One region of the Arthrobacter sp. YAF34 genome, then DNA from elsewhere that is predicted to be linked to it. Evidence: predicted binding sites of a transcription regulator. Region 1 holds the regulator's gene; the other holds the start of a gene.
What was found. Region 1 encodes HrcA, which represses chaperone genes, less so after heat shock. Its sites were predicted from a motif close to TTNGCACTCGNNNNNNNCGAGTGCNAA; they were not measured.

Region 1 (14,154 bases):
ACACTGGCCGACCGGATGCTCCAGTACACCGGCGTCGTCCAGTCCCGGGACATGAAGGCCCAGTACCTGGACCGCATGGACATTGAGCGTGAACGCGGCATCACCATCAAATCCCAGGCCGTCCGCATGCCGTGGGAACTCGACGGCACCAGCTACGCGCTGAATATGATCGATACTCCCGGGCACGTTGACTTCACGTATGAGGTCTCCCGCTCGCTCGCGGCCTGCGAAGGCGCGATCCTGCTCGTGGACGCGGCCCAGGGCATCGAGGCCCAGACCCTCGCCAACCTCTACCTGGCGATGGAAAACAACCTCACGATCATCCCGGTCCTGAACAAGATCGACCTCCCGGCAGCCCAGCCCGAGAAGTACGCGGCGGAACTGGCCAACCTGATCGGCGGCGACCCCGACGACGTGCTCCGCGTCTCCGGCAAGACGGGCATGGGCGTCGAGGCCCTGCTGGACAAGATCGTCCGCGACCTGCCGGCACCCGTGGGTGACCCGGAGGCCCCGGCCCGTGCCATGATCTTCGACTCGGTCTATGACACCTACCGCGGTGTGGTCACCTACGTCCGCGTGGTCGACGGAATGCTGCACCCGCGCGAACGCATCCAGATGATGTCGACCCGCGCGACCCACGAACTCCTCGAGATCGGCGTGAGCTCCCCGGAACCCACCCCGTCCAAGGGCCTCGGCGTCGGTGAAGTGGGCTACCTCATCACCGGTGTGAAGGACGTCCGCCTGTCCAAGGTTGGCGACACGGTCACGAATCTTGCCAAACCCGCCACCGATTCCCTGCCCGGCTATGCCGATGCCAAACCGATGGTCTTCTCCGGCCTCTATCCGCTGGACGGCACGGACTATCCGGTGCTCCGCGATGCGCTGGAGAAGCTGATGCTCAACGATGCCGCCCTGGTGTACGAGCCCGAAACGTCCGCGGCCCTGGGCTTCGGCTTCCGGGTGGGATTCCTGGGCCTGCTGCACCTGGAAATCACCCGGGAGCGGCTCGAACGCGAATACAAGCTGGACCTGATTTCCACCGCCCCCAACGTGGAATACGAGGTGACGCTGGAGGACAAGAAGATCGTCCACGTCACGAACCCCAGCGAATACCCCACCGGCAAGATCGCCGAAGTCCGGGAGCCGATGGTGTCCGCCACCATCCTCGCACCGAATGAGTTCGTCGGCGCCATCATGGAGCTGTGCCAGAGCCGGCGCGGTGTCATGGGCGGCATGGACTACCTCTCCGAGGACCGCGTGGAAATCCGTTACCGCCTGCCCCTGGCCGAGATCGTCTTCGACTTCTTCGACATCCTCAAGTCCAAGACCCGCGGCTACGGATCGCTGGACTGGAAGGCCGACGGCGAACAGGTCGCCGACCTGGTAAAGGTGGACATCATGCTCCAGGGCGAACAGGTGGATGCTTTCTCCGCCATCACGCACCGCGACAAGGCCTACGCCTACGGTGTGATGATGACCGGCAAGCTGCGCGAACTCATTCCGCGGCAGCAGTTCGAGGTCCCCATCCAGGCCGCCATCGGCTCCAGGATCATCGCCCGCGAAAGCATCCGCGCCATCCGCAAGGACGTCCTTGCCAAGTGCTACGGCGGTGACATCACGCGAAAGCGCAAGCTGCTGGAAAAGCAGAAGGAAGGCAAGAAGCGCATGAAGATGGTGGGCCGCGTCGAGGTCCCGCAGGAAGCCTTCATCGCCGCCCTCACCACGGACGAATCCAAGGACAAGGCCAAGAAGTAGCAGTGCTGAACATGATTGTTGCGGCAGCGCCGGCAGGCCGGGCCAATGCCTAGCGTTCTCCCGCTGGGCGACCCGGCGCCGCCGGACGGACTCCTGCCCGCCCAGGCGGCCGAGGGCGCGGATCAGCGCGCCTTCGGACTTTATATGCACATTCCGTTCTGCGCGGTCCGCTGCGGGTACTGCGACTTCAACACCTACACCGCCACCGAGCTCGGCGGCGGTGCCTCCCAGGATGCCTACGCCGCCACCGCGATCGCGGAGGTCGAGTTCGCCGCCCGCGTCCTGAAGGATTCAGGGTTGCCGGCCCGTCCGCTTAGCACGGTCTTCTTCGGCGGCGGGACGCCCACGCTGCTCCCGGCGGAGGACCTGGCGCGCATTCTCACGGCTTCAATCGGTGCCTGGGGCCTGCAGCCCGGCGCCGAGGTGACCACGGAGGCCAACCCGGATTCGGTCACCCCCGAGTCCCTGCGGCTGCTCGCCGACGCCGGGTTCACCCGGGTCTCGTTCGGGATGCAGTCGGCCGTACCGCACGTCCTGAAGGTCCTCGACCGCACCCACACGCCCAGCCGCGTGCCCGAGGTGGTGCGGTGGGCGCGCGATGCTGGCCTCGCGGTCAGCCTGGACCTGATCTACGGCACGCCGGGGGAGTCGCTGGAGGACTGGCGCTATTCGCTCGAGACCGCCCTGTCCTACGCGCCCGATCACATCAGCGCATACGCGCTGATTGTTGAGGAGGGCACCAAACTTGCCGCGCAAATCCGCCGCGGCGAAGTGCCGGGAATCGACGACGACGACCACGCCGCCAAGTATGAACTCGCCGACGAACTGATTTCCGCGGCCGGGCTCGCCTGGTACGAGGTCAGCAACTGGTCCCGCACCCCGGACCAGGCATGCCGGCACAACCTCGCCTATTGGCGCGGGGATGACTGGTGGGGCATCGGGCCCGGGGCGCACTCGCACGTCGGGGGCGTGCGCTGGTGGAACGTCAAGCACCCCACCGCCTACGCCAACCGCCTCGGCGCCGGCGCATCGCCCGCCGCCGGACGCGAAACCCTGGACGCCGAGACCCGCAACGTGGAGCGGGTCATGCTCGAGGCCCGCCTGAACTCCGGGCTCGAGATCCCGAGCCTCGGCGGCCTGGGAGACACGGGCCGGCATGCCGTCGCTGGCCTGATCGCCGACGGCCTGGTGGACCCCGCCGCCGCTTTCAACGGCCGGCTGGTCCTCACGCTCAAAGGCCGGCTGCTGGCCGACGCCGTGGTCCGCAGGATCCTGCCGGACTAGGCCCGCAAGCCTCCGTCCCGGGTGTCGCACAGGCTGCCGCACCGGATGAGGACATACAAAGAGCCGGCCGCTGGACCCTGACGGGCAGCGGCCGGCTCTAGTGTTTGGAAACGGGTGTTGGAAGCCGGTTGTAGAGCCCGGCCTATTTGATCCAGCGCAGGTTGAACTCGTAACGGTGCGGCTGGCCCCGGTTGACGTGAATGCCCGCCGCCACCGAGAAGCAGGTCACGGCGATCCAGATCACGGTGGCAAGGACCGCAAAGAGGTTGCCCACCACGGGAATGAAGACCAGAAGATTGGCGAGCAACGCGGCGAGGGTCGGCGGCAGCGTGAAATTGAGGGCTTCCTTGGACTCCTGCGCCGTGAACGGCCCGCGGTCCTTGAAGATCAAATAGATCAGCAACGAGGGCACGCAGCCCAGAATGCCGCCGAAGTGCGCCAGCGTGGCCCACTGCCGGTCTTCGCTGGCCGTGAGCGGCAGCGCATTTGCCGGAACGCCATGGTACGGGGGCTGGTCGTGGCCAGCCTTGTTGTCCGTGTGTTCGCGTGCGTTATCTGCCAACGTGTAGTCCTTCGGATTGCGGTGATGCGTTGCTGCCGGGGTGATGCCTGGAATAGCTGGGACCGCGCTGGGAGCGCAGTCACCGATTCAAGAATACTTGCTCGGGCGCCTTAACGGAGATCAGAGGCCGGCGTCGGCAGCCTACGGCACGGTGAGGAAGTCAATGACCTCTTCCACCCGGCCCAGCAGGGACGGCTCCAAATCCGCGTAGCTGCGCACAGCCCCCAGGAGTTTCTGCCAGCCAAGACCGATGTCCTCCTTCGTGGAGTGAGGCCACCCGAAAGTCGTCAGGATACCGGTCTTCCAGTCCACGCCGCGGGGGATCACGGGCCAGCGCTCGATCCCGAGAACCGCGGGCCGGATGGCCTGCCACACGTCGACGTAGGGGTGGCCCACAATCAGCACGTTGCCGGCGGCGCCGGGCGAGGCCATCACGGCGTCGGCGATCCGGGACTCCTTGGAGTCGGGCACCAGGTGGTCAACGAGAATGCCGAGACGGCGCCCCGGACCAGGCCGGAACTCCGCCACGGCGGCAGTCAGGTCATCAATGCCGTGAAGGGGTTCGACGACGATGCCCTCCACCCGGAGGTCATCGCCCCAGACTTTCTCGACGAGCTCGGCGTCGTGCTTGCCTTCCACCCAGATCCGGCTGGCCTTCGCCACCTGGGCGCGCTGTCCCGCGACCTGCACCGAGCCCGACGCCGTACGGCCGGCTCCTGCGGCAGGCGCCGCCTTCTTCGGGGCCGGGGGCATCAGCCGGATCGGCTGGCCCTCCAGGAGGAAGCCGAAGCCGAGCCGGAAGGACCGGGATTTGCCCCGCCGGTCCTCCAGCGCCACCACGTGCATGCCGCCGGATTTCTCGACCCGGGTCACGGCGCCCACCCAGCCGGACTGGACCTCCTCGAGGACCATTCCGCGTTCCACCGGGACTTCCGGCAACTGCGTCTTGGCGGGGGCGGATAGGTCCTGGGGTCCCCAGTTCTGGTACGACATCTCTACACGCTTACTTTGCACTCGGATTGAACGGTGGGCAATTGAACGGTGGGCAATTGCACGGTGGGCAGTGGAACACTCCGCGGGCCGGAACCGGGGCCGCTTGTGCCGGACCGCGTGGGGCGGAACAGCAGCAGCTGCGCCGGTCTCGACGCCGACGTGACGGGAAACTCGATCCCGCGGGCCACGCCTGGAGCGAATCCAATGCTAACAACGCGGCGACTCATATTAGACTGGTTAGCACTTAGGCATGTCGAGTGCTAACCCCTGACGAGCCGCGGACCGCCCTTGCACTACTTGTGGACGCGATTCGGAGACGGCGGGCGGCACCGGCGGCGGGACAGTCGATTGGAGGTGGAGCGTGAGCGAACCGCGCAAACTCGAAGTGCTGCGGGCGATCGTGGAGGACTACGTCCATTCCCGCGAGCCCGTTGGTTCCAAAGCACTCGTTGAACGGCACCATCTCGGCGTCTCCAGTGCCACGATCCGCAACGACATGGCGGCGCTGGAAGACGAAGGGCTCATCACCGCACCGCACACGAGTGCAGGCAGGATCCCCACGGACAAGGGCTACCGGCTCTTCGTCGACCAGATCTCGGCGGTCAAGCCACTTTCCCCGGCGGAACGGCGTGCCATTCAGGCGCTGCTGGAAGGGTCCCAGGACCTCGACGACGTCCTGGACCGGACCGTGCGGCTCCTTTCCCAGCTGACCAACCAGGTCGCCGTCGTGCAGTATCCGCTGCTCAGCCGCGCCAAGGTGCGGCACATCGAGTTCGTGCTGCTGGCGCCGCGCAAGGTGCTGATGGTGCTGATAGCGGATACCGGCAAGGTGGAGCAGCGCGTGATCGACGTCGGGCAGGACCTTCCCGACGACGCCGTGGCTGAGCTGCGCACCCGCTTCCTGGCAAGCCTCTCCGGAACACCGCTGAGCCTTCTGCCGCAACTGCTGCCCGCCGTCGTGGCCAGCGAACCGCCGGCGCGCCGCGGAGCAGCCCAGGCCCTGGCCCGCGGCCTGGAGGCCCTGGCCACCAGCAGCCGCGAAGAGCGCATGGTCATGGCCGGCACTGCCAACCTGGCCCGCTCCAACGTGGACTTCCCGCTCAGCATCGGCCCGGTCCTGGAGGCGCTGGAGGAGCAGGTGGTGATGCTTCGCCTGCTCAGCGAAATGGCGGAAGACCCGCGCGGCGTCACCGTCAGCATCGGCCGCGAAAACCCGTACGACGGGCTCGCCGAGGCTTCCGTGGTGGCCACCGCCTACGGGCCGGACGCCACGGCCAAGGTCGGCGTGCTTGGGCCTACCCGGATGGATTACCCCACCACCATGGCCGCCGTCCGCGCGGTGGCCCGCTACCTTTCGAGGATCCTGGGGCCCTGACCGGCCCCAAACATCACGCGACGTCTTGCCCACAGGCAGTACAACAAGGAAGAGATACACACTTTGACCAGCCACTATGACGTTCTTGGAGTCTCCCGCGATGCAACGGGGGAGGAGATCAAGAAGGCCTACCGGAAACTGGCCCGGACCCTGCACCCGGACGTGAACCCGGGGGAGGATGCCTCGGACCGGTTCAAGGCCGTCACCCACGCCTACGAGGTCCTCTCCGATCCGCAGAAGCGCCGGGTCTATGACACCACCGGCAATGAGAACGGCACCGACAACGGTTTCGGCGGCGGCAGCTACTCGGGCCAGGGCTTCGCCTTCCAGGACATCTTCGAGACCTTCTTCGGCGCCGGCGGTGGCCAGGGCGGCCCGGCATCCCGGGTCCGCCGCGGCCAGGACGCGCTCATCAGCGTCCGGATCGATCTCCGCGACGCCGTTTTCGGCGTGAACAAGAAGCTCGAGGTGGACACGGCAGTCGTCTGCCCCACCTGCGAGGGATCGTGCTGCCGCGAGGGCAGCCACCCGGTCCGCTGCGACATCTGTGGCGGCAGCGGCCAGGTCCAGCGTGCCGTGCGCTCGATCCTCGGCCAGGTCATGACGTCGGCCCCCTGCGGATCCTGCGAGGGTTTCGGTACCGTTATCAAGGACCCATGCAACGAGTGCAGCGGCCAGGGCCGGATCCGCAGCCGCCGCTCCCTGACCGTCAAGGTCCCGGCCGGCGTCGCCACCGGCACCCGCATCCAGCTGTCCGGCCAGGGCGAGGCCGGCCCCGCCGGCGGCCCCGCCGGTGATCTGTACGTGGAGATCAGGGTCAACAATGATCCCACCTACGTCCGCGACGGCGACGACCTCCACGCCAGCCTCAACATCCCCATGACGGCCGCAGCGCTCGGCACCGAAATATCCTTGGAGACCTTCGACGGCGAGCAGGAGATCGACGTCAAGGCCGGGACCCAGTCAGGCGAGATCATCACCCTGCGCGGCCTCGGTGTCACGCACCTGCGCGGCCACGGCCGCGGCGACCTGAAGGTGCACCTGCAGGTGGAAACGCCGGTCAAGCTCGATCACGTCCAGGAAGACCTTCTCCGTCAGCTGGCCAAGCACCGCGGCGAACACTTCACGGCGGGAAAGCTTGCCGCCAGCGGCGGTGTCTTCGCCAAACTGCGGGACCGGCTCGGTAACCTGTAGCGGTGAGTAACCCGGTCTTCTTCACCGCCCCTGGCACCCTGGAGTCGCAGGTCCCCGGCTCGGTCTTTGTCCTCGAGGGCGCGGAGGCCCGGCACGCCGTCACCGTCAAGCGGCTCGCCGTCGGGGAGTCCGTGGACATCGCAGACGGCGCCGGCAAGCGCCTGACCGGTACGGTGACCGCCGTCGCGCCGGGCGAGTTGACAGTCGAGTGCGGGGGCATGGCGGACGAGCCGCAGCCCGGCATCCGGCTGGTCCTGGTCCAGGCCCTCGCCAAGGGCGACCGCGACGAGCTTGCGGCCGAAACGGCGACCGAACTGGGCATCGACGCTGTCATTCCGTGGCAGGCGGAGCGGTCCATCGTGCGGTGGAAGGCCGAACGGGCCGCGAAGGCGCACGCCAAGTGGCAATCGGTGGTCACAGCGGCCGCCAAGCAGGCCCGGCGCGCGTGGATCCCGGAGGTCCGCGCCGCCGTCGACAGTACGGGGCTGCAGGCGGCCGTCGCGGCCGCCGACCTGGCGGTCATTCTGCACGAAGATGCCGTCCGGCCGCTGCGGCACGTGCTCGAGTCGTGGCTGGAAACGTCCGCGCCCGACGCCAGAGCCCGTGAAGTGCTGCTGATTGTGGGCCCGGAAGGCGGCATCAGTCCGCGCGAGGTGACCCGGCTGTGCGACGCCGGGGCGGTCACGGCACTCCTGGGGCACCATGTGCTGCGCTCGTCCACCGCGGGACCCGCCGCCACCGTGCTGGCCAGCGACATCCTTGGCCGCTGGTAGCCCGCCGGAGGCGGTCTGACTAGACGCCGGCACGCATGCGGCCGGGCTGGCTGGCCGGGACCGCTTGACCGGAATTACTTGACTGTGAAGCCGCGGGTGTCGAGGAACAGTTCCTTCGCGCTGTCGGCCGGGTCCACCTGGGACACCCGGACCTCGTACCTGCCCGGGCCGAGGTTTGCGGACAGCGTGAACAACCCGGGCTGCGCGGCATCACCCGAAGCAACGGTGTTGCCGTTGAGATAGGCCGTCTTGGCGTTGTCGCCGTCGACTTTAAGGATCTCCCAGCGAAGTTTTCCGCCCTGAACGGTGCTGCGGCCGTTGATCTTGACCGTCCCGTCGGACACTGAATCGCCCTCCTGCGGATCGATGATCCACACCGGCGCCACGAGCCCTGCGCTGCGTGAGGTCGGCGCGCCCAGACGGACGTGGTTGAACGCGACGTAGTCCGTATGGCCGTCGACCAGTATGACGACCTGGACCTGTTGTCCGGAATCGATCAGGCCGGCGCTGGCGGCGGCAGCCGTCGCCGTGTACACCAGCTGCTGAATGGCGCGCTCGGCCATCGCCGCATCGACGTTGCTGTTGAAGGCATCGGCGGAGACGTCAACGGTGATGACGTTCGTGCCGGAAATCGACGTCGCCAGCTTCTTCGGGTTCTGCCAGGGCGTGAAGAAATCCGGGTCCAGCGGCTGCTGGGACATCATGACCCGCAGGGCGCGGGTGACGGGGTTGTCTTGATCGGGAACGTCCCGGAACTCGCGGTAGAGGAACGCGTTGTCGTTGCTCCGGCCGATCCAATACACGGGGGCCTTGTTCGACGCCTGGGCTGTCTCGAGCGGGGCGCTGGTGGTGGGGACGCCCGACGCCGGGACAGGAATGAGTTCCGAGGGGCTGCTGGAGTTCGTGATGCCGCCCTCCGGCGTCGCCACGCAGCCGGACAGGACGAGGGCGGCGGGCAGCACGAGCATCAGCGCGGTACGGCGAAAGCGCCCCGCTGCCGCCTGTTGTACTCCACGCTGCCTGATGCTGCTGTCCCTTCGTGTACCGCCTCCGCGGGCCGCGGTGGCTGATTCGTTTACGGGCGGCAAGGGCCGCCGGTGGCCGCCCACACCGCACCTTCCGGGATGCTGGAAAGGTGCCCGCGGGGGAGCCGATTTCCAGCATTGCATACCGGTGCAGCGCGACAGCCGCGTTTTGGCCCGGGCGGCGGAACTGCAACGGGAACGATATGAGGCCGATACAAAGTTGATACCTAATCGGGCCTGATCACCTGCTGTGCGAGCAGCCCGAGGAGGTGCCGGCTCCAGGGTGCGTGGCCGCGGTTCAGGACGGTCTGCCAAGGCGCGGACTTTGTCAGTGGCCGTGACACGCCCCGGTGCCCAACTAGCTAGCAGCAGGGGCCGTTTTGAGGGCCCAAAACGGCCCCTGCTGCGACCTAGTTGGGGCGAGCCTGCCTAGGCTTCGCCGCCGCCGACCGCTGGCGAGGCCTGATAGCCGGCGAACAGGTTCTCGCGGGCGTAGTCGAGGTAATGCTCGAGGAACGGATCGTCCGCACCTGGCACGATTCCGGCTGCAAACGCCTTCACCAGCCAGTCCACCTGATACGGAATCGTCTGCGCATATGTTCCAACAGGCTCATAGCCCAGGTCGAGGGAGGCTTGCGTGCTCAGGACCAGCGGGGGCCGGAAATCCCAAGGGTGGTCGCCCAGGCCGGCAGGGGCTGTGTCATCCAGCAGCACCTCCTGCCATTCGTGGCCGAGGTGCTGGGCGATTGCCCCCGCGATCTGACGCGCGTTCGGTGCATCCGGATCGGCGCTGTTGAGGATCCGCGAGCCGGGCGCGGCGGCCACCGTTTCCACAAGGGCGGCGGTGTTGACGGCCGCCGTCGTGTGGTCCCCGCCCTTCCCCGCATGGGCTAGAAACACTGACGGCCGCCGGTCGAGAATCCGTTTGACGAACATCCATTCCCGGGGGCGCGCAGCCCCTTCCCCGTGCACCTTCGACGGCCGAACCACCGTCACCGGATGGCCGCTGTCCAGCAGGGCGTTCTCTGCGGCCACTTTGTTGGCGCCGTAGCCCAGCGGGGAATCGTAATTCCCCGTACCGGGCTTCATGGTGGGGTTGCCCTCGACAACGGGGGCGTCAAAGCGCGGCGGGACCACGGAATTGACGTGGTTGCCGGCGGCATCAACATAGACAGCCTTGCTCGACAGCATGACGGCCGACGTGACAGCACTCAGATGAGGAAGAAGCTGCTCGGCGTCGGCCTCGGTGTAACACGCAGCATCGACGAGGAGATCCGCGCCCGCGCCAATGACCCCTGCCAGGGCAGCCGCGTCACGACGTTCCGCCGCTATGAAACGCGCCCCGGCGGCGGCCAGGTCTGCCGGCATCTTCCGCTCGGTCCGGCCGGTCATGTCCACCGCCCAGCCGGAGCTGATGAGGCGCCACGCAATGGCGCGCCCGAGAACACCTGTTCCTCCAAGAATCACGGCCCGTTTCATCGTCCGACTCTAACCGACGGGAAGGACGTGCGTACCTGTACAAGGACGTCGGTGTACCGGCCGTGGGCGAGGTTCAGTCGGAGGGCATCGTCGGGGCTGAGCCAGCGTATTTCCGAGTGCTCGTCCGTGGCCAGATGCGCAGGAACTCCTGACCACGTGTCCAGGACCCAGCCTGAGAGTGCCAACCCGTCGGGTGAGTTCTCGTTGTCCCGGACCGTAAAAGTGGGAGCGGTCGTCGGTGGGATGACGTGGACGGCGACTTCCTCCAGAAGCTCCCTGGCGAGCGCTTCACCGGCTGTTTCGCCGTCCTCGATGTGACCACCAGGAAAGTCCCACGTGTCCGGGTACCACTTCGCCGACGCGACGCGGCGGCACATCAGCACGCCCAGCGGCCCGACGAGAACACCGACAGCAACGCGGTGGGTCAACCGGACCGCCTCGCGAGGATGAATGCTTGCGCGTGCGCCTCGACCGACCGCGGCTCCCGCGTCAGCTGGGCGGCGATGGTGAAGCCTTGGCGGGTGAGGAGTTTGGCAACATCAGCGGGATCGTGCAGCCAGGCGGTGAGAACCACGTCATGTCCATAGGCGCGGTCCATTGTTCGTTGACCGATCCCGGCCTGAAAGCCCAGCAGGACGTGACCGCCGTGACGGGTCACCCGGGCCAGGTCCGTGACAATATCCGGCAGGTGTTCCGGCGGGGTATGGATCACGGAGTACCAGGCGAGCACGCCCCGAAAGCTTCGGCTGGCGTATGGGAGGGCGGCCAGGTCGCCGGTCTTGAAGTGACACTGAGGATGGGAATTCCGGGCTTGGGCAATCATGGCCTCGGACAAGTCCACCCCTTCGATATCGGACAGTCCCAAGGATTCGAGGTGGGAAATCATCCGGCCCGTTCCGCAGCCGGCATCCAGGATGCCGCCGTCGGCTGTCCCGGCGCACAAAGCATCGGCGAACTGCCGAATCATTGCCAGATCCAGCGAAGACTCGAAGGAGGTGTCGGGAAGGGCCCGCGCATACGAGGCCGCCACCGTGTTGTAAGCAGCGCGTACGGAACCAGCAGCACTCTCCTGAATCATGTTGACAGCGGAACCTCTCCGGGTCAGGTATTCGTTATGGCGGCGAGCTGGATCGGGTTCTTTTGTCCGTCCCAGGTGCCTGTCAGGACGAGCCTTTCGAGGAGTTCAAGGTTCGTCGGCTGCAGTTCGGCTTGGTGGAGGATTGCCATGACCGGAAGCCTAACCGCGCCCGCATCACGTCGGACTCCGCCACGCGCCGGTCCGGAGGTGCGCCCGCCTGGGTCTCGCCTGTGGGCTTTCGGTGACGGCGCGGATGGCGGTCACGAACTTTCAGAGGTCGGCAATGGCCTGCTCAATCTGATATTTCGAGACCCGGGCGAGTGATGGGGTGTCGACATAGTATGGATAGGCGATGAGACCAATCGAGTCAGTATGGTCCCGGGTTGCAGGTCCGTATGAATCCAAACCGGGGGCCCGTCCGGCTCGGTTATTTGGCGTGGTGCCAGGCGATACTGTTCGCCGCGGAAAAGACCAGGGAATCCCGCCACCGTCCACGAATAAGTTTGTCGGCCGTCCGAGTTCCGACGTGGACCATCCCGATCTTCTCCAGCACCCTCGCCGAGGCTGTGTTTTCAGGTCTGCAGGTGGCAGTAATCTCCCGGAGTTTAAGGCATTCTTTGCCGAAACGGAGGAGAGAGGCCGCGGCTTCCGTGGCATATCCCTGCCCCCAGTGATCACGATCAATCACGTACCCGAGGTCGCCCCGGCCGTGATCCACCGAGAGTCCGACCGAACCAAAGGGGTCGCCATTGGCGAAAGTGACGGCGAGGGTGAAGTTTGTCCGGACCGCGTCGCCTTGGGCCGCCACGCACATTTCGAGAAATTGCTTTGTGTCGGCGGCCGAATTCGGTCCCCAGTCCACGTATTCGGCGATTCTCACATCAGCGGCAAATGCATGTACCGCCGCGAAGTCATCCACGGTGTACTCGCGGAGCAGGAGACGCTCAGTCTGCAATTCCATGCCCCCATCATGCCTTGGATCAGAACCCGAGAATGTTCAACTCCCCGGCAGACCGGAACCCCAACCGCGCGTAGAAATCCCGTGACTCGGCGGAGGGCGAAAGAATCATCCGTACGGCTTTGACGCTCTGCGAGAACTGAATTGAGGCCTCAACGAGCCGCCCGCCGATGCCGGCGTTCCGGAATGCCGGCAGCACGTAGACGTTTCCCAGATAGACCCACCGTGAATCGGCCGTCCCTGGCTTGGGCATACGCTCGAAAATCATAAGATTGAGCATCCCCACGAGTTCGCCGTCGTTGTCCGCCACAAAGAACTTGCGCGGATTGGCGTCCATCCAGTCCGTAAAGACGGTGTCGAAGGCCGGATCTTCCTCGTGGGCAGGCTGCTGTTCCGCTGCCCACGTGGCTCTCAGTGCCGCCAGGCCGGGCACATCACTAGGTCGGCTTTCGCGAATGGTGATCATGGAATCACCCTACGTCCGCGGTGTGACCACGTTCTGACGGAGAACGGCCATTGGAATGCTTGGGTTTCGTCGCCGCCAGGGCGGCCTCGTCCTGCTGACGGAGACCACATTGATACTTTTGGTCGATCTTGACGATTATCGGGCGCCGAATGAGAGTTGAGCCGGAGGTGCACACTATGCCCACGGAACAGAATCTGCTCACCGAAATTCTTGCGGCCCTGCCCGGCATCGACGCAAGCGGCCTCAGCTTCGAAACGGACGGTGGCTTGCCGTCGGTGTTTCCGGTTTCCGAGCTCGCCAGCAGCGCTCTCGCCGCGGCCGCTCTCAGCGCGGCACGATTCGTCGGATCCGGACGGGTGACCGTGAATCGCAAGCTCGCGTCGGCCTGGTTCGCCAGATCGATTTACCCGCTGGGCTGGACCCTGCCTTCGCCTTGGGACCCGATAGCCGGCGACTACCCAACGCGGGACGGATGGATCCGGCTCCATACCAACGCTCCACACCACCGAGCGGCTGCGCTCTCGGTCCTCGACGCCGGCAACTCTCCCGATCGTGTCGTGGTCGGGGCCGCGGTTCTAACGTGGGACGGTGACGAACTCGAATCGGCAATCATCGCCGCCGGGGGCTGCGCTGCCGTCATGCGGACGCCCGACGAGTGGCGCAGCAGCCCGCAAGGCCTCGCTGTGGCGACGGAACCGCTCATCGCATGGCGTGATCTCGGACCCGGCCCGGACCGTGGGCAGTCGGGCACGGCGGGCCGACCTCTTGCCGGGGTGCGGGTCCTCGATCTGACTCGAGTCCTTGCCGGGCCGGTCGCGACACGCTTCCTCGCCCTGCTCGGCGCGGACGTCCTCCGAATCGACCCGCCCGGCTGGGACGAGAGCATCATTCCCGAAGTCACGCTCGGCAAACGCACCACCCGGCTGGACCTCGCCCTGAGCGTCGACCGCGCATCGTTCACAGAACTGCTCGCGGCCACGGACGTTATGGTCCACGGCTACCGGCCAGCCGCGCTCGAGCGGCTCGGCTTCGGCGACCACGACCGTCAGCTGATTCGCCCCGGCCTCATCGACATCTCCCTCGACGCGTACGGCTGGAGCGGACCACTCGCCGGTCGCCGCGGCTTCGACAGTCTCGTCCAAATGAGCACCGGCATCGCCCACGCCGGCATGGTCGACACCGGCGCGGACCGTCCCGTTCCCCTCCCGGTCC
Region 2 (16,563 bases), on a different contig from region 1:
CGGTGCCTTGGCTGGCGGCGTGGCCTGCGGGGCTGCCTGCGGGGCCGTGGAGCCCGGCGGGTGTGCCTGTGCGGGCGCTCCCTCCGGAGCCCCGAATCCGGGCCCCTGCCGGACGGCAACGCCCTGCTGGTAAGCCGTGGCGGCCGCCCTGGCGCGGTCGTCGGCCGCCTCGTTGAGCTCGTGCCCGGCATGGCCCCGCACCCATTCGAAGGTGTACTTGCGGCCCACGAGTTCCCGGTCGATATCTTTGAGCAGGTCTACGTTCAGGACGGGCTTGCCGTCGGCCTTGCGCCAGCCTTTGCGCTTCCAACCGGGCATCCACTTGGTCACGGCGTTGATGACGTACTGGCTGTCGCAGAGGATCAGCAGGTCTTCGCCGGGGACATGAGCCGTGGCCCGGAACAGGTCCAGTACCGCCATCAGTTCGCCCTGGTTGTTGGTGCCATGGGGCCACCCGCCGGCCCGCCAGCAGTCGTCATTCACGTACCAGGCCCAGCCGGCCGGGCCGGGATTTCCTAAAGCCGAACCGTCGGCCGCTGCTGTAATCGTCACTGACCTATCCTGCCAGACCCCGCCGGCCCCCGCCGACGCTCCCTCACATCCGGCGCCAAACCACCCCGCGCTCCCTCACATCCGGCGCCCACCCGCCCGACGCTCCCGCACATCCGGCGCCAAACCACCCCGCGCTCCCTCACATCCGGCGCCAAACCACCCGACGCGCCCTCCCCGCCCGTTCTCAAGTGAGGGAGCATTCGCTTGAGCGCTGTGATACCTGAGGCAGCGTCGGCTAAATCGCTGCACAAACTGAGGGAGCGTCGGATGGATGGGGGCGAGACGTGAGGGAGCGTGGGGGAAGTGCGTTTAATTGACGGCGGCGGCCCCACCCGAAGGTGGGACCGCCGTCGTTGAACTACTGAGGTGAACTCGTCAGTTCAGGTGGCTGGACGCCAGAGGGTTAGAAACCGCCCATGCCGCCCATGCCGCCCATGTCGTCGCCGCCCATAGCCGGGGAGTTCTTCTCCGGCTTGTCGGCCACAACGGCCTCGGTGGTGAGGAACAGGCCGGCGATGGAGGCCGCGTTCTGCAGGGCAGAGCGGGTCACCTTGACCGGGTCGTTGATGCCGGCGGCCAGCAGGTCAACGTACTCGCCGGTGGCGGCGTTGAGGCCGTGGCCTGCGGGCAGGCCGCGGACCTTGTCCACCACGACGCCGGGCTCGAGGCCGGCGTTGAAGGCGATCTGCTTGAGCGGGGCGTCGATGGCGACGCGGACGATGTTCGCCCCGGTCGCTTCGTCGCCGGAGAGCTGCAGGTTCGCGAAGGCCTTGGCGCCGGCCTGGATCAGGGCAACGCCACCGCCGGCGACGATGCCCTCTTCAACGGCAGCCTTTGCGTTGCGGACAGCGTCCTCAATGCGGTGCTTGCGTTCCTTGAGCTCAACCTCGGTTGCGGCTCCGGCCTTGATGACTGCAACGCCGCCGGCCAGCTTGGCCAGGCGCTCCTGCAGCTTCTCGCGGTCGTAGTCGGAATCCGAGTTCTCGATCTCGGCGCGGATCTGGGACACGCGGCCGGCGATCTGGTCGGCGTCGCCTGCACCCTCGACGATCGTGGTCTCATCCTTGGTGACAACAACCTTGCGGGCCTTGCCGAGGAGTTCGAGTCCGGCGGTCTCAAGCTTGAGTCCGACTTCCTCGGAGATGACCTGGCCACCGGTGAGGATGGCGATGTCGGCCAGCTGCGCCTTGCGGCGGTCGCCGAAGCCCGGAGCCTTGACGGCAACGGACTTGAAGGTGCCGCGGATCTTGTTGACGATCAGGGTGGCCAGGGCCTCGCCCTCGATGTCTTCGGCAATGATCAGCAGCGGCTTGTTGGACTGCATGACCTTTTCGAGGACAGCAACCAGTTCCTTGACGTTGGAGATCTTGGAGTTGACGATCAGGATGTACGGGTCCTCAAGGACCGTTTCCTGGCGCTCGGCGTCGGTGACGAAGTAAGCGGAGATGTAGCCCTTATCGAAGCGCATGCCTTCGGTGAGCTCCAGCTCGAGGCCGAACGTGTTCGACTCCTCGACCGTGATGACGCCTTCCTTGCCGACCTTGTCGAGGGCTTCGGCAATCAGGGCGCCGATCTCGTTGTCGCCGGCGGAGATGGACGCGGTGGCGGCGATCTCTTCCTTGGTCTCGATTTCCTTGGCGGAGGCCAGGAGCTCGACCGTGACGGCCTCAACAGCCTTCTCGATGCCGCGCTTGAGGGACAGCGGGTCAGCGCCGGCCGCGACGTTGCGCAGGCCTTCCTTGACCAGTGCCTGTGCCAGAACCGTAGCGGTGGTGGTGCCGTCGCCAGCGACGTCGTCCGTCTTCTTGGCAACTTCCTTGACCAGCTCGGCGCCGATCTTCTCGTAAGGATCGTCCAGCTCGATCTCCTTGGCGATGGAAACACCATCGTTGGTGATCGTGGGGGCGCCCCACTTCTTTTCGAGGACGACGTTGCGTCCCCGCGGGCCGAGGGTGACCTTGACGGCGTCGGCGAGGATGTTCAGGCCCCGCTCAAGACCGCGGCGTGCCTCTTCATCAAATGCAATGATCTTGGCCATAACGGCAGTAGTCCTTTCGGGACAGTCGTTAAGAATGAACCTTCGCTGTGGTGCCCGCGACGGACGACCCCTACCCGGCGGCCTCTGTATGCCGCTGGGCCCGGGATCTCACCCCAGCAAGGTGTTTCTTCAGCTCCTGGACCGGCCGCTCCACTTCGCGGCCGGACGGACCGGGCGTCGTGTTAGCAGTCAGTGCGCTGGAGTGCTAACTCAATAATTAGCACTCCCCCGGGGAGAGTGCAAGCAGTGCCCGGCCCGAACCGCCCGCTCCGGGCGGCCAATACGCTAGGAGCGATCAGCCGCCGCTGCTGCTGGCGACTTCCGTGCCGGTCATCGTGGACTGGTTGTCCCCGCCATAGGTGTAGACCACATAGTTCGCCTGCGTGATGTCGCCGCGGGAATCGAAGTTGATCCGGCCGGACTTACCGTCATAGTCCGGCCGCTTGCCCGCCCGCAGGACGTCGACGCAGGCCTTGTACGTCGTGCAGGCCTGGCTGGGGCCCTGGCTGGCGGGCTGGCCGCCTGGCTTACCGCCCCCGGCTGTGGTTCCGCCCGAGACGCCGACGAGGGACGCCGCGATGGAGGTTCCGGCGTCGTCCTCTGCCGCTGCGGCGGCGAGGGCGGCCAGGATGACGGCGTCGTACGTCTCGGCGGCGAAGGTCATGTCCTTCAGACCGGGATCGACGGCGACGAGGCCCGCCTGAAAGTCGGTGGAGGGGAAGACGCCGGGCAGGATTCCGCGTGCGCCGTCCAGGGCGCGTGCGCCCAGTCCGGAGCCGTACTGGTTGACTGCTCCGTCGCTGAGGACGAGTTTCTTGCCGGCAAGGCCGACGTTGTTCAGCTCCGCGACGGCGCCCTGGGCGCCTTCGCGCGCGACCAGGACCACGGCGTCCGGGTTCGCCGCTTTCAGGGCGGCGGCAGCCTGGTCCGCGTGGCCCGGTTTGAACTCGGCGTCCGCGACGGCGTCCATGCCGGACTGTTTGGCCGCGCTAGCGACGGCGTCGGCAACGTCCTTGCCGTAGTCGCCTTCCTCGTGCAGGACCGCCAGGGTCTTGGCGCCGCCGTCTTTGGCCAGCTTGGCGAGGACTGACGCCTGGGCGGTGTCGGCCGCCGAGGTGCGGAAATAGTAGCCGCCGTTCTTGTAGTTACTCAGTGCGCCGGCCGAGTTGGCTGGCGAGATGACCGCGACTTTGGCGTTCGCGAGCACGTCGATGGCGGCGGGGGCGCGGCTGGAATCGGTCGGGCCGATCACGACGTCGGCCTTGGCGGCCACGAGCGCTTTGGCCTGGGCGGCGGTGTCCGTGCTGATGGTTTCCGGCAGCAGCTCCACGGGCTTGCCCTTGTGGCCGCCGGCGGCGTTGATGTCCTTGATGGCAAGCTTTGCCGCCGCGAGCTGGGGGGCGTTGAGGAAGTTCTGCTGCCCCGTGTTGTCCAGGAGCAGGCCGATGCGCAGGGTGCCGTCACCGCTGGCGTCAGCGCTGGCTACGCGGGCGCTGCCGGACGGACCCAGGCAGCCTGTCAGCGCCAGGGCGGAAACCGTTCCCGCGGCAAGGGCGCGGCCCAACGAGAAACGTCCGGTACGGCGCCGGGCCGGGTCCCGCGGGCTCTTCGTGACGGCAGAAAGTGCCACTAGGCGGGCCGAACGCTATCAGCCTGCGGGCCCTTTTCGCCCTCGCCGATTTCCAGCTCCACCCGCTGGCCCTCATCCAGGGCGCGGTAGCCTTCCCCGACGATCGCGGACCAATGCACGAAGACGTCGTCTTCGGAACCATCCACGGTGATAAAGCCGTAGCCCTTTTCGGCGTTGAACCATTTGACGGTTCCCAGTGCCATGGCGTCCACACTTTCAGCTAGCTTGCGTGCGGCCCACCTCGATGTGTGCCGCGGAATGCGAAGAGAAATCCGCAGATACTGTACTCACAGCGTCCCCCAGGAACGCCGCCGGCGGGCAGGGCCGCCGGCTAATAGTTATTGAGGCGTAACCGGATTGGCCTACTGGAAGCCGGGTCCGATCACCACGACGAGCGGCGTGTTGAACTCGGCGGACTCCTCGAGGGTGTCGATGCCGAGGAGCGTTCCCAGGGCCTTCGCGTTGCCCTTCTGATCGGCGCTGCTGTAGAAAATCACTGACGTTTGTTGCGGGACGCCGCTCCAGTTTCCCTTCTCGGCCACGACCCAACCGGCGGAGCTGACAGTACCGCCGACGCGGTTGGCGAGGCCGGCGGTGGTGGTCCCGTTGTAGACCGTCACCGGCTGCGTCTTGTCCACACCGGCAGCTGTGGCAGTGGCGCTGGCGCTGGGCGTCGCTGAGGGCGACGCCGCCGGGGCGGTGCCTGCGGCCTCGGGACGCGTCTGCGCGGGGCTGGGGGTGGCGGAGCCGGGGCTCGCCGTGCTCGTGGCAGACGCACTGGCGCCGGCCGTCACGTTCGCGGCCTGTCCCGCGGAAAAGCCGAGCTTCGGCAGGATCAGGAAGGCCACCAGTCCGATGGCCAGGGCCACGCAGCCCGCCGCCAGGATGGGCGCGAGGCTCCGGCGACGCGATGCGGCAGCTGCCCGGTGGACACCCTGCCGGGTGGAGGTCTCCGGGACCCGATCAAATTCATCCCGAGCGTATTTGGTCATGGTAAAACGACGTCCTTGCTGATTTCATACGGGTGCCCGAAGCCGGAAGCGGACACAAGAGGACCTGCGCAACCGGCCGCGCGTGACGCGACTTTACGAATCTGTTCCCAGACGGCGGGCAGTTCGGGCACGTTGGCGTGATGTACGTAGTCTACGCAATCTCTTGACCAGCATGGGATCGTGGGCCAGAGCATCCTCGGTATCGATGAGGGCGTTGAGGATCTGGTAGTAGTGCGTAGCGGAAAGATCGAACAGCTCCCGGATGGCCTGTTCCTTGGCCCCCGCATACTTCCACCACTGCCGCTCGAGGGCCAGCATCTGCTGGTCACGGGGACTAAGAGGCGACTCCTCGGCCACCCCTCCTGGACTCGCGACGGCGTCGGAAACATCGTCAGAATCCCCCGCGAGCACGTGCTCTTGCGCTGTTTCGGCCACGACACACTCCCTGGCTGGATCCGGTAAAAAGTCAGTCCCATGCTACGGCCGAAACGACAAGGTTGTCATTTGACTCGCGGTGCCGGCGGAGGCGGCCGGGACGGACCTGCGGAAGAATGGGACCTGTGTTTGATTCCGATGCCTTGTTCGAGCTGGAACCCGCAGCCGCCGACGACCTCAGTTTCGCGGACCTGGCGCGGCGGCCGCTCCATGAGCTGGTCGCCCCGGACTGGGCGGAGGCGCTGGCCCCGGTGGAGCCGCAGCTGCGGGAAGTCCTGGCCTTCCTGGCCGGCGAGGCGGCCGCGGGGCACGAGGTGCTGCCATCGCCGTCGAACGTCCTGCGCGCTTTCCGGCAGCCGCTGGCCGGCGTCCGGGTCCTGATCGTGGGCCAGGACCCCTATCCGACACCGGGGCACGCCGTGGGGCTGTCCTTCGCCGTGGATGGCGCCACCCGGCCGATCCCCCGCAGCCTCGCGAACATGTACAAGGAACTTCAGGCCGATCTCGGCTTCCCGCCGCGCGTCCATGGGGACCTCGGCCACTGGGCGGACCAGGGCGTGCTGCTGCTCAACAGGGTTCTCAGTGTCCGGGCTGGCGCGGCGGGGTCGCACCGGAACAAAGGCTGGGAGGCCGTCACGACGGCCGCCATCCGGGCAGTCGCGAACCGTGCATCCGCGGACGGTGCGGGCCCGGCTCCCCTCGTGGGGATCCTGTGGGGCAAGGACGCCGAGTCCGCGCGGCCCCTGCTCGGCTCTGCCGCCGTGCTCGCCAGCGCACACCCCAGCCCGCTCTCGGCCTCGCGCGGCTTCTTCGGGTCCCGGCCGTTCAGCCGCACCAACGACCTGCTGCAGGAGCAGGGCGACGGAACGGTGGATTGGGAACTGCCCCCGCTGCCGTAACAGGCCTCCCGGCCACGGTTGCCGGACGGGTTCTTGGTTAGGCTTAGCAGCATGACCTCCGCCCCCGCCGCCACCACCGCCAACCGGAACTCCCGCCCCCAGACGGACCTGACGGTCCTGCGCCGGGAAGAGCTCTCCCCGCACATGGTGCGGATCATCGCCGGCGGCCCCGGTTTCGCCGGATACGTCAACAACGACTATGTGGACCGGTACGTCAAGATCGTATTTCCGCAGCCCGGGATCGACTACCCGGACCCTCTGGACCTGTGGGCGATCCGGGAATCGATGCCGCGCAGCCAGTGGCCGTTCACCAGGACCTACACGGTCCGCTGGGTGGACACGGCGGCCCAGGAACTCGCCATCGACTTCGTCGTCCACGGCGATGAAGGCCTGGCCGGCCCGTGGGCGGCAGCGGCCAAGCCCGGCGACCGTCTGACGTTCACGGGCCCGGGTGGCGGCTACAACCCGGACCCGGCGGCCGACTGGTATCTGTTTGCCGGTGATGAATCGGCGCTGCCGGCCATCGGCGCCGCCATTGAGTCGCTGCCGCAAGATGCGCGCGGCCTCGCCATTCTCGAGGTGGACAGCGACGCCGACATCCAGGGGCTCGCGGCGCCTGCCGGCGTCGAACTGCACTGGCTGCTGCGCGGCGGCCGCCCCGCCGGTGAGAGCGAACTGTTGGTAGCGGCAGTCCGCGACGCCGAGTGGCCCGAGGGCCGGGTGCAGGTGTTTGCCCACGGCGAGCGGGGCTCCATGAAGGGCCTCCGGGAGGTCTTCTACGTGCAGCGCGGGCTGGAGCGGACCCAGGTGTCCCTCTCGGGCTACTGGGCCCAGGGCCGGGTGGAGGACGACTTCCAGGCCGAGAAGAAGCTGCCGATAGGCAAGATCTAACGGCACAAGGTCCAAAGGCGCCGCTGGCCGGACGGCCTAGCGGCGGCGGGCCCGGCGCCGTTCGTTGCTGGCCAGGCTCCGCGTCAGGGGCCGGGCCAGGGTGTCGCCGAGCACGATGCCGGCCGCGACGCCGAGCACGATGGCCCCGGCGTTGAGCATGCCGCCGGCACCCATGAGAATCTTCGATTCCTCGATGGTCAGTACATACATGGACCGGAATATAGTGAGGCCGGGGAGCAGGATCAACGCCGCCGGGACAGCGACGACCAGCTGGGGAGCACCCATGCGGAGCGCCACTACCCGGGCCAGCAGGCCGATCACGACGGCGGCGAGGGCCGGCGCGAACCGGGACCCGATGCCCAGGGCATCACCCCCGATCAGAACCAGATAGCCCACTACACCGACGGCCGCCGTCGGAAGCAGCAGCCTCAGGCTGGTCTGTTCGGTGATGCCGATCATCAGCACCGCAATGGCGATCAGGATGACGATCACCCACAAGGCATACTTGGGCGGGAATGTTTTGGTGACGTCGATCGGCGCCATGCCGGCCATGTTTCCCACGACGAAGCCGACGGCTATGCCGGCGACCAGTGCCCCGAAGGTCAGCATGGTGGACAGGAACCGGCCGGCCGCCGTGACGGGGAAGCCGTTGATCGCATCCTGCACGGAGGATACGAGCCGTCCGGTCGGCAGGAGCAGCAGGATCCCGCCGACCACCACGATCTCGGGGGCAATCTGCACTCCCAGCGGGCTGCCGAAACGCCACAGCAGGAGGGCGATGATGGTCACCAGGAACGAACACGCGGCCGTGATGAAGAAGTCCGGGGTACGCCAGCGGCCCAGCTGGCGGGCCAGCAGGCTGACAAGCAGGTTGGACACGAACGCGACCATCGAGGCGCCCAGTCCGCCGCCCAGGACACCCACGAAAACGGCGGAGAACACGCCAAAGGCCACGGTGACCATCCACCGCGGGAACGGCTTGGCGCTGCGGGTGATGTCCTCGAGCCGGCGCACCGCTTCCTCGCGGCCGACCCCGCCGGCCACGATGTCCGTGACCAGCTGGTGGACCTGCGAGAGTCCGGCGTAGTTGTTGGTCCAGGACCGCACGACGCGCAGCAGGGAGATGGGCGTCTGGTCCTTTGGGGCATAGTTGATGGCCACCGACTGGTTGGTGATGTCCACCTCGATGTGCTTCAGCCCCAGCGCGGCGGTGATGGCGATGATACTGGTTTCGACTTCGAGGGCGCCGGCGCCGTACCGGAACATGGATTCCGCCAGTTTCAAGGCGAAGTCGATGGTCTTGCGGGCTGAGGCGTCCACCCCGCCGACCTGGATCATCGGGTTGGCGTAGGGGCTGCCGGCGAGCCGGTCCACGATGCTCAGCGGTGCCGTTGGCGGGTTTTCCCCCTGCACCAGCCGCCGCAGCATGCGCTTGGCCGCGGCGTTTTGGCGCACCTGCATGGCCGACATCGGTTCGGTCCGGGGCAGTCCGTCCGTGGGCGGCCTGCGGCGGCCGTCGGGTTGTGTATTCATTCCGGCCTCCTCACTGTCCTTGCCGCTCGTTTAGTAAAACTGCTGGCCCGTGCGTCGGGTGTAAAGCTGGCGCGCCACGCGCTCCCCAGCCGTCATCCAGGCCTTGTACTTCAGCGGGCTGAGGACCTGGTCATAGCAGCCAACGAAGTCGGTCACGGTCTTGCTGAAGCTGGTCTTGAACAAGCCCAGCCCGTGGAAGGGGTTCGAGGTGTCCTTGAGCTTGTCGCTCGGCGGGGTCCCGCAGAAGTCGTATTCGGTGCAGCCGAGGTCCTTGACTTGGTTGATCGCAGTCCACTGCACAAGGTGCGAGTCACCGTACTGGCTGCGCTTCTGCAGTGAGCCCCCGTCCTTGTACGTTCCCTTGCGGCCGTAGTTGATCACGAACGCGCCGACCGAGGGTACGCCGTTTTCGTACACGAAGAGGAGCCTGCCCTGGTCCCGCTTCAGGAAGTTGGTCCAGAACTGGCGGTAGTACTCATACTCGCGGACGCGGACCTGGGATTTGGCCTCCACGGTGGTGGTCATCAGGGAGTACATGGCCCGGAAGTTCTCTTCCGTGGGCTCGACGTTGCGGACCTCGACGCCCTCGCGGATGGCGCGGCGCACGGCGTTGCGGCCGCGGGAGTGGAGGTTGCGCAGCAGCTGGTTTTCCTCCGGCGCAATGTCGAGAAGCGCCGTGGAGTCGTTGGGCTGCAGGTTGTGGGTTTTGACCAGTCCCGCCGCCTCGAGGACCCGGGTGGCGTCGTCGGAGAGGATGATATCCGGCTCGATCTTGATCGCGAAGACGCCCAGCTTGGCCCGTTTCACGAAGTCCGCGTTGGCGGCGGTGATCCCGGGAATGTCCTCGACGGACGCTACGTCGGGGCCTTTGATCAGGTACCAGAGCTTGCCGAGCAGCGGAAAGGACTTCTCCAAGACCAGGTTGTAGCTGGTGTAGTCGGCGGTCTCGTAGACGAGGTGCAGGGGCTTCCAGCCAAAGTGCTGCTTGACCTCGGCGAACGCTTCCGATTGCAAGAGATTGCCGCCATTGGGGTTCGCCGTGACGTGGGCATCCCAGTTGGCTATCTCTTCGGCAGAGGCAAAGCGGGCAGTGAATTCACGCAAGGGTGCGGCATCCAATCATTGCGGTACGAGCTTCGGCGGTATGCGGACATGCAGCCCCAAGTCTATCGGTCCGGACCCTGCCGCCTGTCCGGCCAAGGCGGTTACGCTGGTCTCATGCACGCGCAGCAGCAACCGCTGGAGGGCCCTCCCGGGCAGGCCGGCGGCCGGTCGCGACGCGCCGGCAGCGGCTCACAGGTGATCGCACTGATTTTGTTCCTCGGCGCGTCGGCGCTCGTTGCGGCGCTCGGCGGCCTGGCCACCGCCAACCACGTCAACGGCTGGTACGCCACGGCGGACAAGGCCCCGTGGTCCCCGCCCAACTGGGTGTTCGGCCCAGTGTGGACCGTCCTGTACACCGCCATGGCAGTCGCGGCATGGCTGGTCTGGCGCAGCCATGCCGAAGGGCCCCGGACACCGAACAAGCGGACGGCCCTCACCGCCTACGGCGTCCAGCTGGGGCTGAACCTGCTGTGGACCCCGGTCTTCTTTGCCCTGTACCCGGCGCTGGGGACGCCTGCGCTGTGGATTGCGTTCGTGATCATCGTGGCGCTGGCCGTCGCCGTGGCGGTGACCGTGGTGCTCTTCGGGCCCATCAGCCGGACGGCGGGGCTGCTGATGCTGCCCTACCTGTCCTGGATCGTGTTCGCGGCCTCGCTGAATCTGTGGGCCGCGCTGCACAACTGACGGCTGCACAACTGACGGCTGCACAACTGACGGCTGCACAACTGACGGCTGCACAGCCAGCGGCTACCGGCGGCGGCAGCCCGTCAGCACTCCACCACGTTCACGGCGAGGCCGCCCATCGCGGTTTCCTTGTACTTGGAGCTCATGTCCTTGCCGGTCTCGCGCATGGTCACAATCACCTCGTCCAGGGAGACCCGGTGGGTGCCGTCGCCCCACAGGGCCATCTTGGCGGCGTTGATGGCCTTCGCCGCGGCGATCGCGTTGCGTTCAATGCACGGGACCTGGACGAGCCCGCCGATAGGATCACAAGTCAGGCCCAGATTGTGTTCCATCGCGATTTCCGCGGCGTTCTCCACCTGCTGGGGCGTGCCGCCCATGACCTCGGCCAGGCCGGCGGCGGCCATCGACGACGCCGAGCCCACCTCGCCCTGGCAGCCGACTTCGGCGCCGGAAATCGATGCCTGCTCCTTGTACAGCACCCCGATGGCAGCCGCGGTCAGCAGGAACTTAACGATGGTATCGTCGCGGTCCTGCTGGGTTGCCTTGTCCATCCCGGGGGCGAAGTGCAGCGCATAGTAGAGCACGGCGGGGATGATGCCCGCGGCACCGTTCGTGGGGGCGGTGACCACGCGGCCGCCGGAGGCGTTTTCCTCGTTCACGGCCAGGGCGATGAGGTTGACCCATTCCTGCCAGTACTTCGGATCCCGGTCCTTGTCTTCCTTCATCAGGCGTTCGTGCCAGTCGGGCGCGCGGCGCCGCACCTTGAGCCCGCCGGGCAGCAGCCCAACGCGTTTGAGGCTGACCTCGACGCAGCCCTCCATCACCGAATAGATGTGCAGAAGGCCCTCCCGGATCTCCTCTTCGGTGCGGGAGGCGCGTTCGTTGACGAACATAATGTCGCCGATCGAGAGGCCCTTGGACTGGCAGCGGCCCAGCAGTTCCGCGGCAGTGCGGAAGGGCAGGGGAAGTTCCTTCTTCGACTCGGCGAGTTCCTTCAGGGCCGCGTCTTCCTCGCCTTCGCGGACAATGAAGCCGCCGCCGACCGAGAAGAACGTCGCCTTGTGCAGGACTTCGCCGTCGGCGTCGGAGACCGTGAAGGTCATCCCGTTGGTGTGCCGGGGCAGGATGGTCAGCGGCCGCAGGATCATGTCCTTCACACCGTAGGGCAGGGGAACACCGTTCCCATCACCGGCCCCGGCCAGCTGCAGGGTGCCGGTCTCGGCGATCGCGGCGAGCCGGACCTCCACTTCCTCGGGGAGGATCAGCTCGGGGTGGAAGCCCTCGAGCCCGAGCAGGATGGCGGTCATGGTGCCGTGGCCGTGGCCCGTGGCGGCGAGGGATCCGTAGAGGTCAACCCGCAGCGAGGCCACCTTCTCCAGGTCCCCGGAAGCCTTGAGTTCTTCGGCGAAGACGGCGGCGGCCCGCATGGGGCCCACGGTGTGCGAGCTGGATGGCCCAATTCCGATGGAAAAAAGGTCAAAGACTCCAACAGCCATTGTCGGTTCCTAACTAGGTCTTGCTGTGGCCCGGCAGAGGGTCTTGCCGGTAGGAGGTGCGGCCGCCGGTCGGCGGCAGTCCTGCCTGATGCACGACGCCGGGCGGCGGCTTCTGGCCGCAACCCGCCCGGCGTCGTGTCTTCTTTCAGTGATACGTCGCTTAGGCGAGGTTATCAACCGAGGGGTAAAGCGGGTGGGCAGCGGCGAGGGCCTCCACCCGTGAGCGCAGACCGGACAGGTCCGCATCGGCGTCGGCGATCAGGGCCTCGGCGATGATGTCCGCAACCTCGGCGAAGGCCGCTTCGCCGAAACCGCGGGTGGCCAGGGCAGGGGTGCCGATCCGCAGCCCCGAGGTGACCATCGGCGGGCGCGGATCGAACGGGACGGCGTTGCGGTTGACGGTGATGTCGATCGCCGCGAGGCGGTCCTCGGCTTCCTGACCGTTGAGCACGCAGTTGCGCAGGTCCACGAGGACCAGGTGCACATCGGTGCCCCCGGAGATCACGTTGATCCCCTGGGCGGTGACGTCCGGCTGGACCAGGCGCTCGGCGAGGATCCTCGCGCCGGCCAGCACACGCTCCTGGCGCTCCTTGAACTCCGGGGACGCGGCGATCTTGAAGGCCACGGCTTTGCCGGCGATGACGTGCTCCAGCGGGCCGCCCTGCTGTCCGGGGAACACGGCCGAGTTGATCTTCTTGGCGATGTCGGCGTCGTTGGAGAGGATGATGCCGCCGCGCGGACCGGCGAGGGTCTTGTGCGTGGTGGAGGTGGTGACGTGGGCGTGCGGCACCGGCGACGGGTGCAGACCCGCGGCCACGAGCCCGGCAAAGTGGGCCATGTCCACCATGAGGTAGGCGCCCACCGAGTCCGCGATCCGGCGGAACTCGGCGAAGTCCAGCTGCCGGGCGTACGCGGACCAGCCGGCAACGATCAGCTGCGGCTTGTGCTCCTGGGCCAGGCGTTCGACCTCGGCCATGTCGATCCGGTGGTCCTCTTCACGGACCTGGTAGGGGATGACGTTGTAGAGCCGGCCGGAGAAGTTGATCTTCATGCCGTGCGTCAGGTGCCCGCCGTGGGCCAGGTTCAGGCCCATGATGGTGTCGCCCGGACGGATCAGGGCGTGCATGACGGAGGCGTTGGCCTGCGCCCCGGAGTGCGGCTGGACGTTGGCGTACTCGGCGCCGAACAGGGCCTTGACCCGGTCGATGGCGAGCTGTTCGATCACGTCAACGTGCTCGCAGCCGCCGTAGTAGCGCTTGCCCGGGTAGCCCTCGGCGTACTTGTTGGTCAGCACGGAGCCCTGCGCCTGCATGACGGCCTTGGCGGTGTGGTTCTCCGAGGCGATCATTTCCAGGCCGTCGCGCTGGCGGGTGAGCTCAGCGTCGATCCTCGCGGCGATCTCCGGGTCCAGGGCGGACAGTTCGGCGTCCAGGCTCGGGGAAACGACCTGCTCAAACACGGCGGTGTTGGTGCCTGCGGCTGCCGCGCTCACAGCTCGCCGCCGTTCTTGGACGCGTAGTCCTGGGCGGACAGCAGCGGGCCGTCGGACTCCGCGGCGACCTTGAAGAGCCAGCCGGCACCGTACGGGTCGCTGTTGATCAGTGCGGGGTCGTCAACGACGGCGGGGTTGATTTCGGTGACCTCGCCCGTCACGGGGGCGTACAGGTCCGAGACGGACTTGGTCGACTCGACCTCGCCGCAGGTCTCCCCCGCGGTCACCGCGGAGCCGACCTCGGGCAGGTCCACGTAGACGATGTCGCCGAGGGCGTCCGTGGCGACGGCGGAGATGCCGATGGACACAACGTTCCCGGCCTCGCGTGCAACCCACTCGTGCTCGTCGGAGTACTGCAGTTCAGGGGCAACTTTTGCCATGTGTTTTTCCTAAGTCTTGGAGTGGTCGTTGGTGCTAAATCAATTGTGGCTGGGTTGGGCGGCGGGATAAGCGGGGTTGGTATCGGTACATACCCAGCACCTGTGGCGTTCGAAGGCGCCCCCAATGACGCCTGGAACGGGAGGTGAGTTGAAACCGAGGTGAGCTGCAGGGCCCCTTCGGGCCCGACATCCGGCAGCATGCTCCCCGCCGTCCCCCTAACCTCGCAAGCTCGGCCAGGGAACCCGGACGGCGTGGGCCCCTTCGGGAGCGTCACGTCCGCCCAGCGGGCGTCTTCGCGACCGAGCATGCAGAGGATGTCGGACCCGACGGGCTCACGCAACCACAGTCACGCAGCCCCCGGGACCGCTTCGGCTACTTTTGGCGCTTGTAGAACGGCAGTGCGACCACTTCGAAGGGCTCGGACTTGCCGCGCAGGTCGATGTCCAGGGCCGTGCCGGGCTCAGTGAATTCGACGTCGACGTAGGCCATCGCCACCGGGTAGCCCAGGGTGGGTGAGGGCTGCCCGGAGGTGACTTCGCCGACCACGTTGCCGTCCTTGAGGACCGGGTAGTGGCCGCGGCCGGCCCTGCGGCCCAAGCCCTTGAGCCCGACGAGCTTGCGGCCCGTGGTAGATCCGGCGCCGGCTTCCTTCTTGGCGGCCAGTGCGGCCTTGCCGATGAAGTCGCCTTCCTTGGAGAGGGCTACGACGGGACCCAGTCCGGCGGCGAAGGGGTCGCCTTCGAGGGAAAGCTCATTGCCGTAGAGCGGCATGCCGGCTTCGAGCCGGAGCGAATCGCGGGACGCCAGGCCGGCCGGCGTCAGCTCGCCGTCGTCGGCAATAGCGACGAGGGCCTGCCACAGCGCGGCGGCGTCCTCGTTGGCCACGAAGATCTCGAAGCCGTCTTCACCGGTGTAGCCGGTGCGGGCCAGCAGGAGGTCCTGGCTGGTGCCGCCCACGAGGAAGGGGACGTCCACCGCGGCGTAGTACTTCAGGCCGGTGACGAGCTCATGCTGCGCGGCCGGAACCAGGCGCAGCAGGATTTCCTCCGCTTTGGGGCCCTGCACGGCGATCAGCGAGGTTTCGGCCGAGGCGTCCTGGACGGTGACGTCGAATCCGCCTTCCTTTCCGGCAGCGGCGCGCTCGGCCAGGGCTGCGGCCACGACCTTGGCGTTTCCGGCGTTGGGGACCACGAGGAACTTCTCTTCGCCGCGGCGGTAGGTGATGAGGTCGTCGATGATGCCGCCGTCCTCGTTGCAGATCAGCGAGTACTTCGCTTTGCCAATCGCCATCGCGGAGATCTTGCCGACCAGGGCGTAGTCCAGGAAGGCGGCGGCGTCCGGGCCGGTGACCCAGACTTCGCCCATGTGGGAGAGGTCGAACAGGCCCGCGGACTTGCGGACGGCGTGGTGCTCGGCGAGTTCGGAGCTGTACTTCAGCGGCATCTGCCAGCCACCGAAGTCAGTGAAGGAAGCGCCGAGTTTCTTGTGCTCTTCATACAGGGCCGTGTAGTTCTCAGTCATCGTTGGCTGTCCTTATTTGGCGGAGTCGGAGGTGGCGGAGTCGTCAGCGTGATCCTCGAAGGCTTCGAGGGGAGGGCACGAGCAGATCAGGTTGCGGTCCCCCGCGGCGCCGTCGATCCGGCCGACCGGCGGGAAGTACTTGTCCTGCCTGAGCGTGTGGACCGGGAAGACGGCCTGCTCGCGCGGGTATTCGCGGGCCCAGTCGGTGCTGATCACGGCGGCGGCGGTGTGCGGGGCGTTGCGCAGCGGGCTGTGCTCCACGGTGAAGTCGCCGTGGGCCACCTGGTCGATTTCGGCGCGGATGGAGATCATGGCCGTGATGAATCGGTCAATCTCGCCCAGGTCCTCGGATTCGGTGGGCTCCACCATCAGGGTGCCTGCCACCGGGAACGCGAGCGTCGGGGCGTGGAAGCCATAGTCGATCAGGCGCTTGGCCACGTCCTCGGCGGTCACGCCGGTCTTGGCCGTGAGCTCGCGCAGGTCCAGGATGCACTCGTGCGCCACCAGGCCGCCTTCGCCGGTGTAGAGGACCGGGAACGAATCGTTCAGGCGGGCCGCGATGTAGTTCGCCGCGAGCAGGGCCGACTTGGTGGCCTCGGTGAGGCCCCGGCCGCCCATGAGCTTCACGTAGGCCCAAGAGATCGGCAGGACGCCGGCCGAGCCATAGCGGGAAGCGGAGATCGGGGTGCCGTCGGCGCCGTTGGCCGGGTCAGCCGCGTTGCCTGGCATGAACGGTGCCAGGTGGGCCTTGGCAGCGACCGGGCCGACGCCGGGTCCGCCGCCGCCGTGCGGGATGCAGAAGGTCTTGTGCAGGTTCAGGTGCGAGACGTCGCCGCCGAACATGCCGGGCTGGGCCAGCCCGACGAGGGCGTTGAGGTTGGCGCCGTCGATGTAGACCTGGCCGCCGGCGGCGTG

Region 2: a site for HrcA is predicted at 2,773-2,799, ahead of groL (chaperonin GroEL). Genes of this name have one in related genera too.

Annotation. Positions count from the first base shown of each region.
Region 1 is NZ_JBFRCV010000001.1:136,015-150,168, forward strand. It holds gene lepA (translation elongation factor 4) at 1-1,755, shown strand, start outside; gene hemW (radical SAM family heme chaperone HemW) at 1,801-3,039, shown strand; gene AB4Y72_RS00650 (DUF4870 domain-containing protein) at 3,182-3,601, opposite strand; gene AB4Y72_RS00655 (DUF3097 domain-containing protein) at 3,743-4,594, opposite strand; gene hrcA (heat-inducible transcriptional repressor HrcA) at 4,956-5,969, shown strand; gene dnaJ (molecular chaperone DnaJ) at 6,033-7,163, shown strand; gene AB4Y72_RS00670 (16S rRNA (uracil(1498)-N(3))-methyltransferase) at 7,166-7,936, shown strand; gene AB4Y72_RS00675 (GerMN domain-containing protein) at 8,011-8,904, opposite strand; gene AB4Y72_RS00680 (NAD-dependent epimerase/dehydratase family protein) at 9,391-10,440, opposite strand; gene AB4Y72_RS00685 (NUDIX domain-containing protein) at 10,437-10,868, opposite strand; gene AB4Y72_RS00690 (class I SAM-dependent methyltransferase) at 10,865-11,518, opposite strand; gene AB4Y72_RS00695 (hypothetical protein) at 11,542-11,667, opposite strand; gene AB4Y72_RS00700 (GNAT family N-acetyltransferase) at 11,946-12,479, opposite strand; gene AB4Y72_RS00705 (GNAT family N-acetyltransferase) at 12,499-12,942, opposite strand; gene AB4Y72_RS00710 (CoA transferase) at 13,119-14,154, shown strand, end outside.
Region 2 is NZ_JBFRCV010000005.1:64,405-80,967, reverse strand. It holds gene AB4Y72_RS07835 (RNase H family protein) at 1-552, opposite strand, end outside; gene groL (chaperonin GroEL) at 956-2,590, opposite strand; gene AB4Y72_RS07825 (ABC transporter substrate-binding protein) at 2,886-4,220, opposite strand; gene AB4Y72_RS07820 (cold-shock protein) at 4,220-4,423, opposite strand; gene AB4Y72_RS07815 (LytR C-terminal domain-containing protein) at 4,583-5,212, opposite strand; gene AB4Y72_RS07810 (DUF3263 domain-containing protein) at 5,306-5,647, opposite strand; gene AB4Y72_RS07805 (uracil-DNA glycosylase) at 5,764-6,546, shown strand; gene AB4Y72_RS07800 (siderophore-interacting protein) at 6,598-7,437, shown strand; gene AB4Y72_RS07795 (threonine/serine ThrE exporter family protein) at 7,474-8,970, opposite strand; gene AB4Y72_RS07790 (lipid II:glycine glycyltransferase FemX) at 9,001-10,074, opposite strand; gene AB4Y72_RS07785 (TspO/MBR family protein) at 10,189-10,758, shown strand; gene AB4Y72_RS07780 (L-serine ammonia-lyase) at 10,842-12,254, opposite strand; gene glyA (serine hydroxymethyltransferase) at 12,415-13,746, opposite strand; gene gcvH (glycine cleavage system protein GcvH) at 13,743-14,126, opposite strand; gene gcvT (glycine cleavage system aminomethyltransferase GcvT) at 14,500-15,648, opposite strand; gene gcvP (aminomethyl-transferring glycine dehydrogenase) at 15,661-16,563, opposite strand, start outside.